One region of the Clostridium thermobutyricum genome, then DNA from elsewhere that is predicted to be linked to it. Evidence: predicted binding sites of a transcription regulator. Region 1 holds the regulator's gene; the other holds the start of a gene.
The links. The regulator CtsR, encoded in region 1, represses protease genes until heat stress. The targets are predictions, from matches to a motif close to AAGGTCAANNAAGGTCAAAT.
Positions count from the first base shown of each region.

Region 2: the regulator CtsR is predicted to act here: its motif matches at 6,514-6,533, upstream of clpB (ATP-dependent chaperone ClpB).

Region 1 covers NZ_KB850956.1:2,556,022-2,565,497, reverse strand. Annotated here, with positions in the region: gene HMPREF1092_RS12045 (hypothetical protein) at 80-562, shown strand; gene HMPREF1092_RS12040 (zinc-binding metallopeptidase family protein) at 609-1,772, opposite strand; gene HMPREF1092_RS16590 (sigma factor G inhibitor Gin) at 1,901-2,107, shown strand; gene tmk (dTMP kinase) at 2,120-2,746, shown strand; gene HMPREF1092_RS12025 (cyclic-di-AMP receptor) at 2,822-3,151, shown strand; gene HMPREF1092_RS12020 (DNA polymerase III subunit delta') at 3,165-4,097, shown strand; gene HMPREF1092_RS12015 (PSP1 domain-containing protein) at 4,101-5,006, shown strand; gene HMPREF1092_RS12010 (heavy-metal-associated domain-containing protein) at 5,018-5,221, shown strand; gene HMPREF1092_RS12005 (DUF362 domain-containing protein) at 5,321-5,491, shown strand; gene HMPREF1092_RS12000 (MBL fold metallo-hydrolase) at 5,527-6,204, opposite strand; gene HMPREF1092_RS11995 (CtsR family transcriptional regulator) at 6,345-6,800, shown strand; gene HMPREF1092_RS11990 (UvrB/UvrC motif-containing protein) at 6,812-7,342, shown strand; gene HMPREF1092_RS11985 (hypothetical protein) at 7,344-8,348, shown strand; gene HMPREF1092_RS11980 (ATP-dependent Clp protease ATP-binding subunit) at 8,403-9,476, shown strand, end outside.
Region 2 covers NZ_KB850956.1:477,982-487,457, forward strand. Annotated here, with positions in the region: gene HMPREF1092_RS02095 (hypothetical protein) at 1-425, shown strand, start outside; gene HMPREF1092_RS02100 (AAA family ATPase) at 449-1,528, shown strand; gene HMPREF1092_RS02105 (vWA domain-containing protein) at 1,544-2,887, shown strand; gene HMPREF1092_RS02110 (hypothetical protein) at 2,941-3,603, shown strand; gene HMPREF1092_RS02115 (amidohydrolase family protein) at 3,650-4,657, opposite strand; gene HMPREF1092_RS02120 (TetR/AcrR family transcriptional regulator) at 4,800-5,411, shown strand; gene HMPREF1092_RS02125 (EFR1 family ferrodoxin) at 5,447-6,208, shown strand; gene clpB (ATP-dependent chaperone ClpB) at 6,582-9,170, shown strand; gene HMPREF1092_RS02135 (cation:proton antiporter) at 9,377-9,476, shown strand, end outside.

The DNA of each region.
Region 1 (9,476 bases):
ATGGAATAATGTTTTAAATGTTAGTATAATCTCAATATGACATTTAAATTTGCATGTAATTTTCGGGGGATTTTTTATTATGATGCATAGGGAGATAGTCGTCAGAAAAAAGGCACCTGTTATAGCTATTAGTTTAGTAATTATAACTTGTATGCTTTATATTCATGAAGGACTAAAATTTATAAAGTTTGAAAGTATTAATACTTTAAAGCTTTGTAATATTATTATAATAGCTTTTACTATTTTAATTTTATTAAGAGAAATACTTTCATGTAGCATTTCTTATAAGTATGCTGTTATAGCAGACAAGCTTATAGTAAACAAGATATGTAGATCTAATGAAAGGAATTTAGCTAGTGTAAAGATATCAGATATAGAATATATAGGACCTAAATCGGATGCGCCTAAAGGCATTAGATGTAAATCAGTAGGTTCTTTTGCTTGTAATCTATTTGGAAAAAGCACTTGCACTTGCATATATAAAAGAGATAATCAATATTACAGATTTTCATTTGAACCTAGTAGTAAATTTATTTGTAGAATAAATGAAAAATTAATTTAAATTTTAAAGCCTATGGTATATTTAATTAATACTATAGGCTTTAATTTTATTTAGAAATATTTTTAAAAAATTCTTGTTTAGCTTCTGATAAAAGTTCTTTGTTAGTTATTAAATCCAATCCTGTTAAAGCTAATGAAATTCCAGCTTTCTTACATTGTTCTAAAGCAAAAGGTTCAACTGTTGCTTTTGCAAATTCTTTAGTACCATATTTTATATTATCATCTTCTATTATTTTTATATATGAATGTATGCAAGGAACTTTTTTACTTATACAACCTATACCAAGAGAGGCATTTATATTTCTAGATTCACAAATATTTATTATTCCAGATTCTTTTAGATTATTATTTAAAAGTCTGTTTAAAGTAGAATTTGATAATAACTCTTCATTTGGTGGTTCGTATAAAGAAAATTTAGGAGGCATATTCATTAAATCTCCTACTGTTTTAGCAATTATTTTTATTTTTTCTTCACCTTTAGAAGCAAGGCACATATCCTTTGCTCTAATATAGAATTTTCCCTCAACAGTTCCAGGTACTAATAGAGGAGTTTTTCCACCTTCAGATAGTATTGAATGTATTTCTAAATCATTGCAAAATCCTTTTGATAATGTATTTAGAATATTAAATGTAAGTAATATAGCATCTAATGCTGTATATTTTGATTCACTTAAGAAACTTAATTCATTTTTTCCTGTAAATTTAATGCTAAGTGGAATAACTGCTGATGAAGTACCACTTTCACAAGTGACTACATCAGGATGAATAACCATGACAGAGTCAATATCATCAAATACTCCTTGCTTAGCCATTACTCCTTTTGTACCTCCTAAGTACTCACCTGGACATCCTATTATTATAGATGAACCATAATCTAGATTATCTACAGCATTACCTAAACACAGTCCTGCAAGAGTAGAAATTGCAGATAACATATTATGTCCTGTTATATGGCCTTCATTTGGAATTGAGTCATATTCACAAAGAAAACAAATTTTAGGGTGACCGTTACCTTTATAAGCATAAAAAGAATTTTTTATATCTAAAATATTTTTCTCAACTTTAAAACCATGTTTATTTAAAACTTCACAAATAAACTCTGATGATTTTTCTTCTTTATAGCTTTCTTCAGGGTGACTATAAAGAAATTTACAAATGTTTTCTATATCATTTTCACAAACACTAAGATATTTTTTAACATCATGTTTCATAAAGCTCTCCTCCAAAATAAATATTTATTAATATTTTTACCTAAAAACTTAAAAATATTTATTTTTTATAGATTAAGAAAAATATAGATGGCAACAATTAAAATAAAAGATTTGGAGGGTGGACAAGTATGATTAATAAAGAAATAGAAAAAAGAGTTTGTGTAATTTGTAATATGGAAAATGAAAGTTATTTATCTGATAACTACATTGATGGTATAATTGTAAATGGTGAATATATCTGTAGACATTGCGAAAAAGAGATTATAGAAACCAGCGTAGAAGAAAATAAATATGATGATTATGTAGATAAAATAAAGGTAGTCATATATAAATAAAGGGGAATATACATGAAAAAAGGTTTGTTTGTTGTATTTGAAGGTGGAGAAGGATCAGGAAAATCAACAATTATTGAAAAGATATATATTTGGCTTAGAGAAAGTGGACATGAATGTGTTTTAACTAGAGAGCCAGGTGGAATAAAAATATCTGAAAAAATAAGAGAAGTTATTTTAGATAAAGAAAATACTGAAATGGATGGTAGAACAGAAGCACTTTTATATGCAGCTGCAAGAAGACAACATTTAGTAGAAAAAGTTATTCCAGCTATAAATTCTGGAAAAATAGTTTTATGTGATAGATTTGTTGATTCATCTTTAGCCTATCAAGGATATGCTAGAGGGCTTGGCATAGATGAGGTTTTTGAAATAAATAAATTTGCTATTAATGATTGTATGCCAAATGTTTCAATATTATTTGATATAGATCCAGAGATTGGACTTGAAAGAATAAGAAAAAATTCTTCAAGAGAAGTTAATAGATTAGATTTAGAAAAAATCGATTTTCATAATAAAGTAAGAGAAGGGTATACTAAAATTTATGAAAATAATAAAGATAGAATGATAAAAATTAATGCTGAACAATCTATTGACCAAGTTTTTGAAGAGGTAAAAAGAATATTTTTAGACTTACTTTAATAAAAAAATTAATTATATTTAAGTTTAGAAGTTTATGGTAAAATAGGGTAGGGGTTAATTTATGGAGGTATTTATATGAAGTTATTAATTGCTATTGTAAATGATGATGATTCGGATGATTTAATAGATACATTAACAGAAAAGGACTTTAGAGTTACAAAACTTGCTACATCAGGAGGCTTTTTAAAAGCTGGGAATACAACTTTGATGATGGGGGTAGAGGATACTAAAACTGAAGAAGTTATAAGTATAATAAGAGATATTTGTAAGGAAAGAGATGAGATAATTCCATCTCCCATACCTATTACTGAAAGTCCTGAAATTTATATTCAATATCCTATTGAAGTTAAAGTTGGAGGGGCTACTGTATTTATAATAGATGTAGAGCAATTTATAAAAATATAAGGAGAGACTCGTATTGGAAGAATACATTGGACATAAGAAAATAATTGATGGATTTAAAAAGAGAGCTGAATCTAATACTTTATCACATGCTCATTTAATAGTTGGAGCTAATGGAATAGGAAAAAGTAAGGTTGCAGATATATTTTCATCATTAATATTAAATAAAGAATTGTTTAAGGCTAATGTAGATTCTATCGAATATAGACCTAAAAAAGCAAGTATTGGAGTAGATGATGTAAGAGAAATTATTGAAGAAGTTAATAAGAAGCCTTATGAAGGAGATAAAAAAGTTATCACTATATTTTCTGGTGAAAAATTAACTATTCAAGCTCAAAATGCGCTTTTAAAAACTATAGAGGAACCACCAAAAGGAGTATTTATAATAATACTAACTACTTCTATAGAAATTATATTAGAAACAATAAAATCTAGATGCCAAATATACAAATTAACGCCGTTATCAAATGAAGAGATTCAATCGTACATATTAAAGAAATATGGAAATATAGAAACTATTGATTTTTCACCAGCACTTTCTTATGCAGGTGGAATACCTGGAAGACTAGAAAAATTTATTGATGATGAAGAGTTACAAGAAGCTAGGAAAGTAGTTTTAGAACTTATAAGAGAAATAAATGATAAGAATGTTGAGAGCATTTTAAAATATGAAAAGAAGTTATTAAAATATAAAGATGAAAAAGAAGAGCTATTAGGTATAATTGAAGGATTTATTAGAGACATAATAGTATATAAAGAGGTTAGTGATAAAAAGTTTATAATAAATTCAGACAAGAGAAAAGAAATAGAGGAATTAGTTAATTTAATGTCTTATAAAAAACTTAATAGTATGATAGATGCAGTTAAGGAATTAAGAAAAAATTTGGAATCAAATTCTAATTTTTCAATTAATATAAACATTATGCTTATGAGCTTTTTGGAGGGATAATTAATGTTAAAAGTTATAGGAGTTAGGTTTAAAAAAGCGGGAAAAATATATTATTTTGATCCTCAAGACCTAAATGTAGAAAAAGACAGTTATGTTATAGTCGAAACTGCTAGAGGAATAGAGTTTGGACAATGCGTAATTGGAGAAAAAATGATAGATGAAAGCGAGATAATTGCACCTTTAAAAACAGTTATAAGAGTTGCAGATGAAAATGATATATCTAAGCATAAAGAAAATAAAGAAAAAGAAGAAGAAGCACTAAGAATATGCACAGAAAAGATATGGGATCACAAGCTTGATATGAAGCTTATAGATGTTGAATATACTTTTGACAATAATAAAGTAATTTTTTATTTTACAGCTGATGGAAGAGTTGATTTTAGAGAGCTTGTAAAAGATTTAGCAACTATTTTTAAAACAAGAATAGAACTTAGACAAATTGGAGTTAGAGATGAAGCTAAAATGATAGGTGGACTTGGTCCTTGCGGAAGAACTATGTGTTGCTCTTCATTTTTAGGTGATTTTACTTCTGTTTCAATAAAAATGGCTAAGGAGCAAAATTTATCTCTTAACCCAACTAAAATTTCTGGTATTTGCGGAAGACTTATGTGTTGTCTTAATTATGAGCAAAGTACTTATGAGGATATAAGAAAGAGATTGCCAAGAGTTGGATCAATTGTTGAAACTGAACTTGGAACTGGAGAAGTAGTACAAAATAATATTGTAAAAGAATCTGTAAAAGTTAAGTTAAGAAATGGCGAAGAAGAATTTATAGAACAATTTAATATAAATAATGTAAAGATGATAAAAGGTGATTACGAGGATGTAATTGATGAATCTGACATAAGATTAGAAGTAGACTCACCAGAAGATAAAAAGCTTATAAAACAGCTTATAAAAGAAAAGTAGGAGGAAGTGTAATGAAGGCGGTATTAAAAATAGTAGGAATAAATAATTCTACTGATGTGAGAAAAGCTCAACAAGCTATATCAAGTAATACTGGAGTAATTGCAAGTGAAATCAGTGTTTCTAAGAAAGAAGTTACTATAATTTATAATGAAAGCTATGTAAAATTAGATGATATTATTGATTCAATTGAAGCATTAGGTTACATCATAATATAATTAGAAAATTATAAATTTATCAAAATAACTTTAAAACTAAAAAAAAACGTGTTAAAATTAAGAAGGTATAACTACCATAAAAATTAGGAGGTGTTTTATATGGCATTTGTAATTCAAGATTCATGCGTAAGCTGTGGAGCATGTGCTGCTGAGTGTCCAGTTAACGCTATAAGCCAAGGAGATACTATATTCGTAATCGATGCTGATACTTGTATTGATTGTGGAAACTGTGCTAATGTTTGTCCAGTAGGAGCACCAGTTCAAGAATAGTATACTAAAAAAAGATCGTGTCTGCGATCTTTTTTTTATATAATATTATTTACTTTAATTGGAGATATAAGCACCGTATTCATATTTTCAGAGAAATGTTTTTCTAATTTGTCTTTATTTATAAAAAAGCTATCATTTTCTATTCTAGTTATATTTTGAGATAAAAGTAAAAATTCTTCTGGTCCTTTAAATATAAAAGAATATGAATTATATTTATAATTCATAGGTATAATTATTTTAGGATTTATTTTTTTTGCTAATTTAAATGCGGTTTTTCCATTTAAAGTGATATTACTTCCTATTGGAAGAAATAAGATATGGCAGTTTTTTAATAATTCTAATGTATCGTAATCTAATGTGTGTCCTAAATATCCTAAATGACATATTTTAAGACCATCAATATTATAAATAAATATTGTATTTTTACCTCTTTTCAATCCATTTAAATTATCATTGAATGATGATATTCCTTGTATAATTCCTAAATCAGTGTTAAATTCTCCTTTTTCAGATATTAGTTTAATATCTTGAGATAAATTAGTAATACAGTCACATTTAAAATCATTAGAGCTTAAAGTAATTATATTTGGATTAAAATCTTCTATTTTACAACTGTGAAATTTATTTATTGGGTCTATTAAAATTCTTTTTCCTATAGAAGTTTTAATTAAAAAACTAGAATTACCAAGCCAAGATATAAAAATAGTAATCACCTCCAATAGATAACATTAATATGTTTCCCAAAAAAATGAAAATAATTCTAAAAATAAAAAATAAACTTGATAAGAATTAAATTTAATATTAATATATGGATAAAGGTCAAAGTAAGTCAAAAGCAAAGGAGAAGATATATATGGCAAGACTAACAGATGTTATAGAAAAATTTATAAAAGATATGATTGTTAATGATGATAATCATCAAGCTTTAATACAAAGAAATGAATTAGCAGATCAATTTAGATGTGCACCATCTCAAATAAACTATGTTTTAACAACAAGATTTACTTATGCAAAAGGATATGTAGTAGAAAGTAGAAGAGGTGGAGGGGGATATATAATAATAAAAAGAATAACTCATTCATGTTCTAGTGATATAAAAAGATTAATAAAAGAGTCAATTGGCAATAGTATAACATATCATAATGCAATAGCACTTTTAGATAATTTATTAGAAATAGAACTTATTAATAAAAGAGAATATGAAATCATAAAAATAGCTATAAATGATAATACTCTTACTGTTTCTGATAATAAAAATAAATTAAGATCAGATATTTTGAAAGGAATGGTTATGGTAATAATGGAATAGGGGGTACTTTTATGATATGTGAGAAGTGTAAAGAAAGAGAGGCTGTATTAAATTTGAGCCAAATGATTGATGGGGAAATTACTGATATTTGGTTGTGCGAAAAATGTGTTAAAAAATTTGGAAGAACTATTTTTAACGATATTACTGGAGATAGAGAGAATTATGCTTCTTTCAATAATTTGTTAAGTATTATTTTTGAGGATATAGGAAAGAAAAAAGAAAAAGCTAAAATACAATGTAGTAAATGTGGAACTACGCTTAAAGATATTGAAAATAGGAGACTTATAGGATGCGAGGAATGTTATAAAATTTTTGAAAAAGATATAACAAAAATGGTTGAAAAAAATAATACTTATAATGAGCATAAAGGTGAGATACCTAATAGATTAGGTGAAAAAATAAAGAATAAGAGAATAATTAGAGAGCTAGAAAAAGAGTTAGAAATAGCTATAGCTATAGAAGCTTATGAAAAAGCAGCTAAACTTAGAGATGAAATAAAAAGATTAAAAGGTGAAATGAGAAATTTTGAGGGGGAGAAATAAATTGGAAAGCTTATTAAATAATAAAAACTTGATAAGTAGTAGTGTGATTTTATTTAGAAATGTAAAAGGCATAAACTTCCCTATAACTATGAAAGCGGAAGAAGGAAAGTTGTTTTCAGAAAAAATAATTGAGAAAATATTAGAAATTAAAGATGATATGAAAGTTTTCAGACTTTGGAATGATGAAATAAAATTTGAGAAATTAAAAGAAACGAGAGTTTTAAGAAATAAAACTCTCAAAAATAAAGAAATGGTAGCTTATTTAGAAAGTAAAAAAAATAATTTTAAAATTATTTTAAATGAAGAAGAACATATAAGATTACAATGTACTCAAAGTGGATATAATATAGAAGAAATATACAATTGTGTTAAAGAATTCGATATAGATTTGGAAAGAAAAATAGATTATCTCTTTGATGAAACTATGGGATATTTAACTTCTAATCCAAATCATATTGGAACTGGACTTATATTAGAGGTAATGGTGCATTTGCCTATGTTAACTCTAAATGATAAGATAAGCAAATTATTTTCTCATAAAGATAAATCTATGTTTGAATTAGAAGGAAAATATGGAGAAAAAGGTAAGGCATATGGAAGTATATATATAATAAGGAATACAGCAACTACTGGAATATCTGAAAAAGAATTAATAGAAGAATTAAACGAACTTATATTATATGTTTTAAATGAAGAAAAAAAGGAAAGAGAAAAGGCTTTCGAAAAATATAAAAATGAAATTTCAGATAAAATTCATAGGGCATATGGAGTACTTAAAGAAGCCATAATTTTAGAATCAATAGAAACTTTAGAATTATTATCATATGTTAGATTTGGAGCAGAAGAAGGAATACTGAATATATCTATAGATGAGATAGAGAAGGCTGTTTTATTTTCTAGAAATCCATTTGTTAAAGAAGCACTGCAAGGAGAAAACAATTTAGAAAAACTAAATTTGAAAAGAGCAGATATTATAAGAGATATTTTGAAACAAAAGGTTTATTAGAGAACATAAATAATAAAACCATATAAATTATGTATAGGAGGATAAAAAGAATATATGAGCGAAAATAGATTCTCAGAAAGGACAGAAACTGTTCTTTTAGAAGCAAAAAAAGAATCCTTAAATTTTAGACATGGGTATATAGGTACAGAACATATATTACTAGGTATACTTAAAGAAGATGGCTATGCAAAGGGAATATTAGAAAAAAATGGTGTTGATTATTCAAAAATAAATAAAACTGTAGACAAATATCTTGGTAAAGGGGAAATAGTTATTCCAAAATCTGAATTATTATTTACTCCAAGAACTAAAGTGCTATTTGATGAAGCTTTTAAAGAAGCAAAAAAATTATCTCATAAAAAAATAAATCCAGAGCATTTATTGTTATCTATATTAAATGAAAATGACGGAGTAGCATACACTATGCTTACTTTTACAAAAATTAATTTAGATAAATTAAAAAATGATATAAAAGATTTTTTAGAAAGTGATGTGGCAAAAGATAATTCTCAAGAGATCGAGGAAGATGATTTAGATGAAAAAATGCCAATGTTAACAAAGTATAGTTCAAACTTAACTAGACTTGCAAGACAAGGAAAATTAGATCCTGTAATAGGAAGAAGTAAAGAAAATCAAAGAGTATTAGAAATTTTGTGTAGAAGGATTAAAAATAATCCTTGCTTAATAGGAGAACCAGGAGTAGGAAAAACTGCTGTAATTGAAGGATTAGCACAGAGAATAATTGATGGTAATATACCAGAAATATTAAAAGGAAAACAAATTTATTCTTTGGATTTAACGAGTTTAATAGCTGGAGCTAAATATAGAGGTGAATTTGAAGATAGGCTTAAAAAAGTTATGGCAGAGATAAAAGATAATAAGAATATAATAATTTTTATAGATGAAATACATTCTATAATAGGAGCTGGTGGGGCAGAGGGTGCAATAGATGCCTCAAATATATTAAAACCATCACTAGCTAGAGGAGATATACAATGTATTGGAGCCACAACTATAGAAGAATATAGAAAACATATAGAAAAAGATTCAGCTTTAGAAAGAAGATTCCAACCTGTATTAGTTGAAGAGCCAACTAATGACGAAACTTTAGAAATTCTAAGGGGAATT
Region 2 (9,476 bases), 2.1 Mb from region 1:
TATTAGCTATAGAAAGTGATTTTGATTCTATAAGATATATTGAAAATCCTGAAGAAGAATTACAAAAGAAAGCTATAGAAAAATACTGGGGAGCTATAAAATATATAAAAAATCCAACATTAGAAAGTAAACTTTTAGCTATAACAAAAAGTGAAGAAGCTATAAATTTTATGAGCAATTATAGTTATGATGAGATAAAAGATTTTTTAAGTGCTAATATTAATGTTTTTAAATATGTACATGATTCTGTTGATATAGATATAGTTTTAGAAGTTTTAAAAGAAAAATTTGAAGATGGAACTATGACATATGAATATATGAAAAGCTATATAGATTTAGAAATGCTAGAGATGGATAAGCTAGAATTTGTTAAGACTTATGGTGATAGAAAGTCAAAAAAATTTATAGTAGATTGTGTTTTATAGAAAATTAGGAAGAGGTTAAAAAAATGAAATATTCAGATATAAAAAATGCGGTTAAACTTGTTATAAGTGTAGGAGATGTTCCTATTATTGTTGGAGAAAGTGGGATAGGAAAAACAGCTCTTGTTAGAGATTTAAGCAGAGAAATGAATGCAAAGCTTATTACTATAGATGCTAATCTTCTAAAAGAAGGGGAAATTGGTGGCTTGCCAACAGTAGAAAAAGGAAAAACTATATATGCAACTCATAATAAACTTTCTTTAGCAGCAGAAGAAGAAAGAAAAGGGAATGAAGTATTAATTTTTATAGATGAACTTAATAGATGTGATCATGCAGTTCAACAAGAGCTTATGAATATAATTTTAAATAGAGAAATAAATGGTTTTGAAATTGGAGATAAAATAAAAATAATTGCAGCAGTAAATCCATTTAGTAATGATGGTTATGGTGGAGAAGGATATGATGTTGTAGAAATGGATTTAGCGCAAAAGGATAGATTTGTTTGGCTTGATATGGAAGCTGATGTTAAAGAATGGATAAAATGGGGAATGAAAAATAATAATATTGAAGATGTAGTTATTCAATTTATTTCAACTTTCCCAGAGTATTTAAATAGTAAAAATGTTAAGGGAGATATAAAACCAAGTCCAAGAAGTTTTGAAAGAGTTTCTAAAGCTTATAGAGCTTATAAAGAAAATACAGAATTTTATACAGAAGAAGTATTTATGAATATAGTAAAAGGAAATGTTGGAACTGAAATTGCATTAGATTTTATGAGCTTTATAAAAGAAAATAAAAAACCAATGATAAATGTTTCTGACATATTTGCTTATGAAGTTTTAAATGGAGAAATAATAGATAGAATAAAGGGAGAAACTAATTCTAGACTTTATATATTAATTAAAAAAGTAATTACTTTCTTAGAATATGAGAAAGATAGAAAAGAAAAATTGAAAATATTTGGTAAGCTTTTAGAGCTTTATCCAAGAGACTTAAGACTAGGAATAATGAAAGAAATAAAAAGGGAATCTAAAAATGGAATATATGAAGAATTATTAGATACTGACGAATTTTTAAATGCTTTCTTCTCAATTTATGATTTCTAATAAGAGGTGGTAATTATGAGTTTTGATGAAAAAAGAGAGGATTTATATCATAAAGCCTTAATACTTGAAGAAAAAAAAGGAGAAGATTCTTCTTTCAATAAGGAGTTTTTTGATCTTGTATCAGATGTAGTTATATATTTAATGAAAGGTGAAAATTCTTTTTTTGGAAGCTTTATGCTTAAAATAAAAAGAAAATTAAGTTTTTCATTAACTTATCCTTTAGGAACAATTCCTTTTAAAGGAGAGTATGTGATGTATTTTAATCCAGTTTTATTTCTTCAATGTACTAAAAAAGAAATGGGAGCTTTATTTAAACATGAAATTTATCATATAATGTTTTCACATTATGAAAGAGAAAAAGAGTTAAGAAATTCTTTTTCAAAGGAAGCAGTAAATGTGGCTTTAGATGTTGCTATAAATCAATTTATAAAAGATTTACCAATGGATGCAATGAGATTAGATAGAGCAGAAAAAGAGTATAATGTAGAATTAAAAGAAGATATGCCAATTGAGTATTATGCAAAAGAAATTGATAAAAAAATAAGAAAAAGAGAAAAAAAAGAAAAAAAAGATGTTAGAAGTGATAAGGCTAAAAGAAACTTTGATATAAATACTGCTCATGATGTGTGGGAAAGCTTAGATATAAGTAGTGAATTATCTGAGAGCATAAAAGATAAAACGTTAAATGGAATAGAAAGTGAACAGGCTCCTGAAAGTATTAGAGAACTTATAAAAAATAGAGGAAAAGCAGAAGTTCCATGGCAAAGTGTACTAAAAAAACTTATTCCATCTATAGAAAAAGGATACAAAAAAACTATTACTAGAAGAGATAGAAGACAAAGTGAAAGATTAGATCTTAGAGGAAGATTAAGAGATAGAATTCCAGAAATAATAGTGGCAATTGATATAAGTGGTAGTATTTCAAAAGATGAATTTAGAAAAATATTAGTGGAGGTTATGAAAATAGCTGATACTAGAAGAGCTAAAGTAAAAATAATAGAATGTGATAATAAAATTAGAAGAGTTTACGATATAAAATCAATAAATGAAATAAAAGATAGATATGACTCTTTAGGTTCAACAGCTTTTTCACCTGTTTTTGAATATATAGCTCAAAATAAGCTTTTTAATAGACCAATTATTTATTTTACAGATGGTGTAGGCGAGAAAAATTTAAGTGTAAAAGTAAATAAAAAAAATATAATTTGGGTTCTTACTGGAGAAGATGAACTTTCTTTAGAAGATGGACCATATGTTATAAAAAAGCTTAGTTATGAGAAAAAAGAAAAGATTGATGGTGCAGAAGGAATTAGAATGTATAAAGAAGTTATGCAAGATAGAAATAGTACTTGTTTATAAAATATAGATAAAATGTTACGAATATGTTACAATTACTCCGTGGGGGGATTTTTATGAGAGGAAAATTAAATTATTTTAAGGTTGTTGTAGCAATTCTTTTAATAAGTCTTGGTGCTAATGTTTATTTAAGTATAAATCATTATATTTATAAGCAAAAAGCATCAAAAAATACATATTCGTATATGAGGGGAGTAAAAGAAAAAGTAAACTTAAATTTAGAAATTGTAAATGTTATTTTAGATAACAAATCATATACTGGTAATGAAATATTAAGTATATATGATAATTTCTCGGGAATAACTAATAAGTTAATAGAGCTTTGGGATGATTATAACTTTTATTCAGGTACAATAATAGTTAATAAAGATAAAATAGATACAGGTAATGTTTTAGAAAATGATGTTTTTTCAAGGATAGATGAATATATGAGAAATATGTTAAATAATATTATGGTAAATAATAAAGATGCTTCTTATAAATTAACTGTAAAGGAAAAAAAGGATTTTGATAAAATAAAAGAATTATTATCAGATATTAGTAATATGTTTAATGATTATGATAAAAATGAATTAAAAGGTTTAGAAAATGAAGCTAGAGAGAATGCTGTAATGAGAAATGATTATTGGATAGATATGTTAGATAAAATAAATAATATTTCTAGAAAATTTTCTGATTATAATTTCTCAAATGAAAATAAGCAGAATAGTATTATTTAATATAATAAAGACATACATAAAAGAAAATTTATGTATGTCTTTTTAGTTATTTTTTAAATCTAGGAAATAAATTTAAAGCATTTAAATAAAATATTTTATCTTTAATATCATCATTAAATCCAGAATAATTACAAATAGAATTTTCTGCAATAGAAGAGAAATTTGGAGGAGCATAATTAGCATCAGAACCAAATAGTATATGCTCATTATTTGTTGAAAGTTTTAATGATTCATAAGTTACATCATGAATAGATAAAGCTAAATCATAATAAAAATCCTTTATATATTCAGAAATATTCTTTTTAATAGAATTATATCTATCACTTATAAGCTCATCTTTAATTAATCCATTTGAATTTAATGTCTTAGCAAAATTAAAAGTATCTTCTATTCTATATTTAATATATGGAAGCGTACCTCCAGCATGAGCTAATATTATTTTAACATTAGGGAAACGTTCCATAGTACCACTTAAAATTAGATTTGTAGCAGCACGAGTTGTATTAAATACAAATTCTTCTACAAAATCAGCCATTATAAATTTAGGCCTTGGAATATCTTTAGGAGGAGTACTAGGGTGAACAAACACTACTGCATTTCTTTTATTTAATTCTTCAAAAATAGGATCAAAAATAGGATCTCCTAAAAAATGTTCACCATAATTAGATAAAAGTCCAACTCCATCAAGCTTTAAAACATCTAAAGCATATTTAATTTCATCTATAGATTCTTTAATAAATGGAAGAGGAAGAGCTGCAAAAGCTCCAAATCTATCTGGATATTTATCTATATAACTTTTTTGAATTTCATTTAATCTATGAGCTAGTTTTTGTGCTTTATTGGCATCTTTTATTGGTAATGTTACTGGTTCAGATATAGAACATATAGCTACATCAATTCCATTAGAATCCATTATTTTTAAGCTATCATAAATAGTTTTACTAGAAATTTTTAATCCAGCAGAATCATCAATTCCTAATTCATTTAATGTTTCTATATATTCATTTGGTATTATATGATGATGTATATCAAATTTCTTTATTTTATTAGACATATTAAAACCGCCTTTCATATTATTTGACTATATAATAAAATAATAATTGAGGAATTCAATAGTCAAAAAATTATATAATGTTTATTACTGAACATAAATATAAAATTTGTCTATTAATTTTGAAAATAAAGGATTAAAACGTATGGATGAAAAAATAGATATTAGAGTAAAAAAAACAAAAAGAAGTTTAATAAATGCTTTTATAGAATTAGTAAATAAAAAAAATATAAATTTAATATCAGTAAATGAAATTGTAAAGGTGGCAGAATTAAATAGAGGAACATTTTATTTGCATTATGAAAATAAAGAGGACTTTATAAATACTATTTCAAATGAAATTTTAGATGAATTTGTTATGTGGATAAAGCGTGCACAAAAAATAAATAGTATAAAAAGTGAGAAATTTAATTCAAATAAGCCGAAAGATACTTTATATGAGATGTTTAATTTTGTAGGAGAAAATCACAAATTTTTTTCTAATATGCTTGGAGAAAATGGGTCAACAGTGTTTAGAGATAAAATGCAAGAAATAATAAAGAATCGTGTATATAAAGAATTAATGCATTCTATAAAGTTAGAAGGAAAGTGCGTAGTAGATAAAGATATATTATTTGAATTTACAAGCTCATCTTGTATGGGACTTATATTGTATTGGCTAAATAATGGAAGAAAAGAATCAGTGGAATATATGGCAGAAGAACTAACAAAGATAAGCATATTAGGACCTATAAGAGCATTAGGAATAATAAAATAGATTAATTATAACAGAGATTAAAAGAGGTGTTTAAAATGGGAAAAATATTTTATTTTACATCAACAGGTAATTCATTATATGTAGGTAAAAAAATAAAAGAAAAAATAGATATAGATTTAGTATCAATTCCAAAAATAAAAGATGAAAAAGTAGTAGTTAATGAAGATATGATAGGAATAATTTTTCCACTACATTGCTTTAGTATTCCAGAGATTGTTGAAAACTTTATAAAGAGGCTAGATATAAAAGGAAATCCATATATTTTCGCTGTCCAAGTTACTGGGGGTGGAAGTTCTAATAATGGCTTCTTTACAATAGATAAAATATTAAAAAGTAAAGGACTTAAATTAAATAATTTTACTGAAATAAAATATATATCTAATTATACGAGAGCAGGAAAAAATCCAACAGAAGAAAGAGCAAAAGAGGCAATTAAAAGAGAAGAAGAAAAGTTAAATAGATTTATAGAAGATTTAATTGATAGAAAAGAAGAGAATAAAGCAGTAAATAAACAAGCTTTAAGTATGTTTATACATAATATGTGGAGATATAAATATAAAAATAAAGATAAACATTTTAATGTTAATTCTAATTGTATTTCTTGTTCTATGTGCAAAAAAATATGTCCAGTTGAAAATATAGATTTAGAAGATGGAAAACCTATATGGAAGGGCAAATGTATAGATTGTATGGCTTGTATAAATATATGTCCTGAAAAAGCTATAAATATAGGAACAAAGACAGAAAAGAAAAATAGATATAAAAATCCATATATAAATCCAAATGAATTAATTTAAAATATATGATTTAATATTTTTTATTAAGTTTTATTTTAAAGAATAGATATTGCTTATAAAAAATAAGTAAATTTTATTATTAGAAGTATATTTATATAAAGAGAATAGTTTTTAGAAAAGCAGCATTTAATATGCTGTTTTTTTTATAAAAAAATTTATTTAAGATTATAGATAATAAGAAAAGTATTTTTAGGAAAAAATAAAAAAAGTTAAAGGTAAAAAAATAAGAAAAACTTAGAAAATGAAAGAAATAATGTGATAAATTAAAGTAGTGATAAATATTAAAAATAAAAAAGAAAAACTTTCTTTGACTTTCTTTGACCTTTGATTTAATATATAAACAAGATAAGAAACAAGTAAGAGGTGAATGGATATGAACGTAGAAAAAATGACATTAAGAGTACAACAAGCTTTAAATGAAGCTAATGGAATTGCTATAAGATATAAAAGTCCACAAATAGATACAATTCATCTTTTCAGTTCTTTATTGGAACAGCAAGATGGATTAATCCCAAATATTTTAACTAAAATGGGTGTAAATGTTAAGGGATTACAAGATACAGTTAATAGAGAAATTCAAAATGGGCCAAAAGTAAGTGGGGAAGCTCAAGTTTATATAACAAGAAAAATAGAAGAAACTCTTGTAAAGGCAGAAGATTTTTCAAAGAAATTTGAAGATTCATATATAAGTGTTGAGCATTTAATGCTTGCAATGATGGAAGTAGATAAAAATGGTCCTGTAGGTCAAATTTTAAGAAATTCAGGAATAACAGAAGATAGATTTATGCAAGTATTAAAAGAAGTTCGTGGAAGTCAAAGAGTAGATACTCAAGATCCAGAAGGAACTTATGATGCTTTATCAAAATATGGTACAAATTTAAATGAACTTGTAAAAAGTCATAAGCTTGACCCTGTAATTGGTAGAGATGAAGAAATAAGAAGAGCTATTAGAATTCTTTCAAGAAGAACTAAAAATAACCCAGTATTAATTGGTGAACCTGGTGTTGGTAAAACAGCAATAGTTGAAGGGTTAGCACAAAGAATAGTTAACGGAGATGTTCCAGAAGGATTAAAAGATAAAACTATTTTCTCACTTGATATGGGTTCATTAATAGCAGGTGCAAAATATAGAGGGGAATTTGAAGAAAGATTAAAAGCTGTATTAAAAGAAGTACAAAGTAGTGAAGGTAAATTAATTCTTTTCATTGATGAAATTCATACAATAGTTGGTGCTGGTAAAACAGATGGTGCAATGGATGCAGGTAACTTAATAAAACCTCTTTTAGCAAGAGGTGAATTACACTGTATTGGTGCAACAACTTTTGATGAATATAGACAATATATAGAAAAAGATAAAGCTCTAGAAAGAAGATTCCAACCAGTAATAGTTGAAGAACCTTCAGTAGAAGATGCGATTTCAATTTTAAGAGGATTAAAAGAAAGATTTGAGATACATCATGGAATTAGAATTCATGACCAAGCTATAGTTGCAGCAGTTAAATTATCAGATAGATATATTCAAGATAGATATTTACCAGATAAAGCAATTGATTTAATTGATGAAGCTGGAGCTATGATTAGATCAGAAATTGATTCTCTTCCAACAGAATTAGATACTGTTAGAAGAAAAGTATTCCAATTAGAAGCAGAAAAAGAAGCATTAAGTAAAGAAAATGATGAAAATTCTAAGAAAAGATTAGAAGCAATAGAAAAAGAACTTGCAGAGTTTAAAGAAAAAAATGATGAAATGACTGCTAAATATGAAAAAGAAAAAGAAGCAATAACAGCAGTTAGAAATATTAAAGAGCAAATTGATAAAGCTAAAGGAGATTTAGAGCAATATCAAAGAGCTTATGATTATAATAAAGTTGCAGAAATTCAATATAGTTTAATTCCAAAACTAGAAGAAGAAATGAAAGAAAAAGAAGCTTTATTAAAACAACAATCAGAAAACTCACTTTTAAAAGAAGAAGTAACTGAAGAAGAAGTTTCTGAAGTTTTATCAAGATGGACAGGAATTCCAACTTCTAAACTTTTAGAAGGAGAAAAAGAAAAATTATTAAAACTTGATAAAGAATTAGAAGAAAGAGTAATTGGTCAAGAAGAAGCTGTTAAATCTGTTTCAAGTGCAATTTTAAGAGCAAGAGCAGGATTAAAAGATATAAATAAACCAATTGGTTCATTTATATTCTTAGGACCAACAGGAGTTGGTAAAACAGAACTTGCAAAAACTTTAGCAAGAAGTCTTTTTGATACAGAAGACAATATGATTAGAATAGATATGTCTGAATATATGGAAAAACATTCTGTATCAAGATTAGTTGGACCTCCTCCAGGATATGTTGGATATGAAGAAGGAGGACAATTAACAGAAGCTGTTAGAAGAAATCCTTATTCAGTAGTGTTATTTGATGAAATTGAAAAAGCACATCCAGATGTATTTAATATGTTCCTTCAAATATTAGATGATGGAAGACTTACAGATAATAAAGGTAAAACTGTAGACTTTAAAAATACAATAATTATAATGACTTCAAATATAGGTTCTTCAAACCTTCTTGAAAATGATGTTAAAGATGGTATAAATGAAGAAATTCGTTCAAGAGTAATGGATGAAATGAAAATGAGATTTAAACCAGAATTCTTAAACAGAGTTGATGACATTATAATGTTTAAACCATTAAATGAAGAAGGAATTGAAAGAATTATTGATATCTTTATTAAAGAAGTATCAAATAGATTAATAGATAGAAACATTCATTTAGAAATAACTGAAGCAGCTAAAAAAGTTTTAGCAAAAGAAGGTTATGATCCAATCTATGGTGCAAGACCATTAAAAAGATATATTCAAAATACAATTGAAAATATTTTAGCAAGAAAAATAATTAAAGGCGAAATAGGTTATGGTATGACAGCAGTTGTAGATATGGATGGAGAAGAATTAGTTGTAAAAGGAAAATAAAAATAAAAGCCTTACAATTTATGTAGGGCTTTTATTTTTTAATACATAAATTATAGAAAAAATGTAAAAAATATTTCTGAAAAATATATTTTTATTTAATAAATGGTTAATAAAATGAAAAAAATAAAAATATATCTTAAACTATGATACAGTTAAAAATGAGTAAATAAATATATATAAAGCACAAAAGATGAGAGGAGAGTAAAATGTCATATAAATTTTTACTAGATCTAGCATTAATTTTATTAAGCACTAAAGCGTTGGGGCTATTATCAAAAAAGTTTAACTTACCTCAAGTAGTAGGTG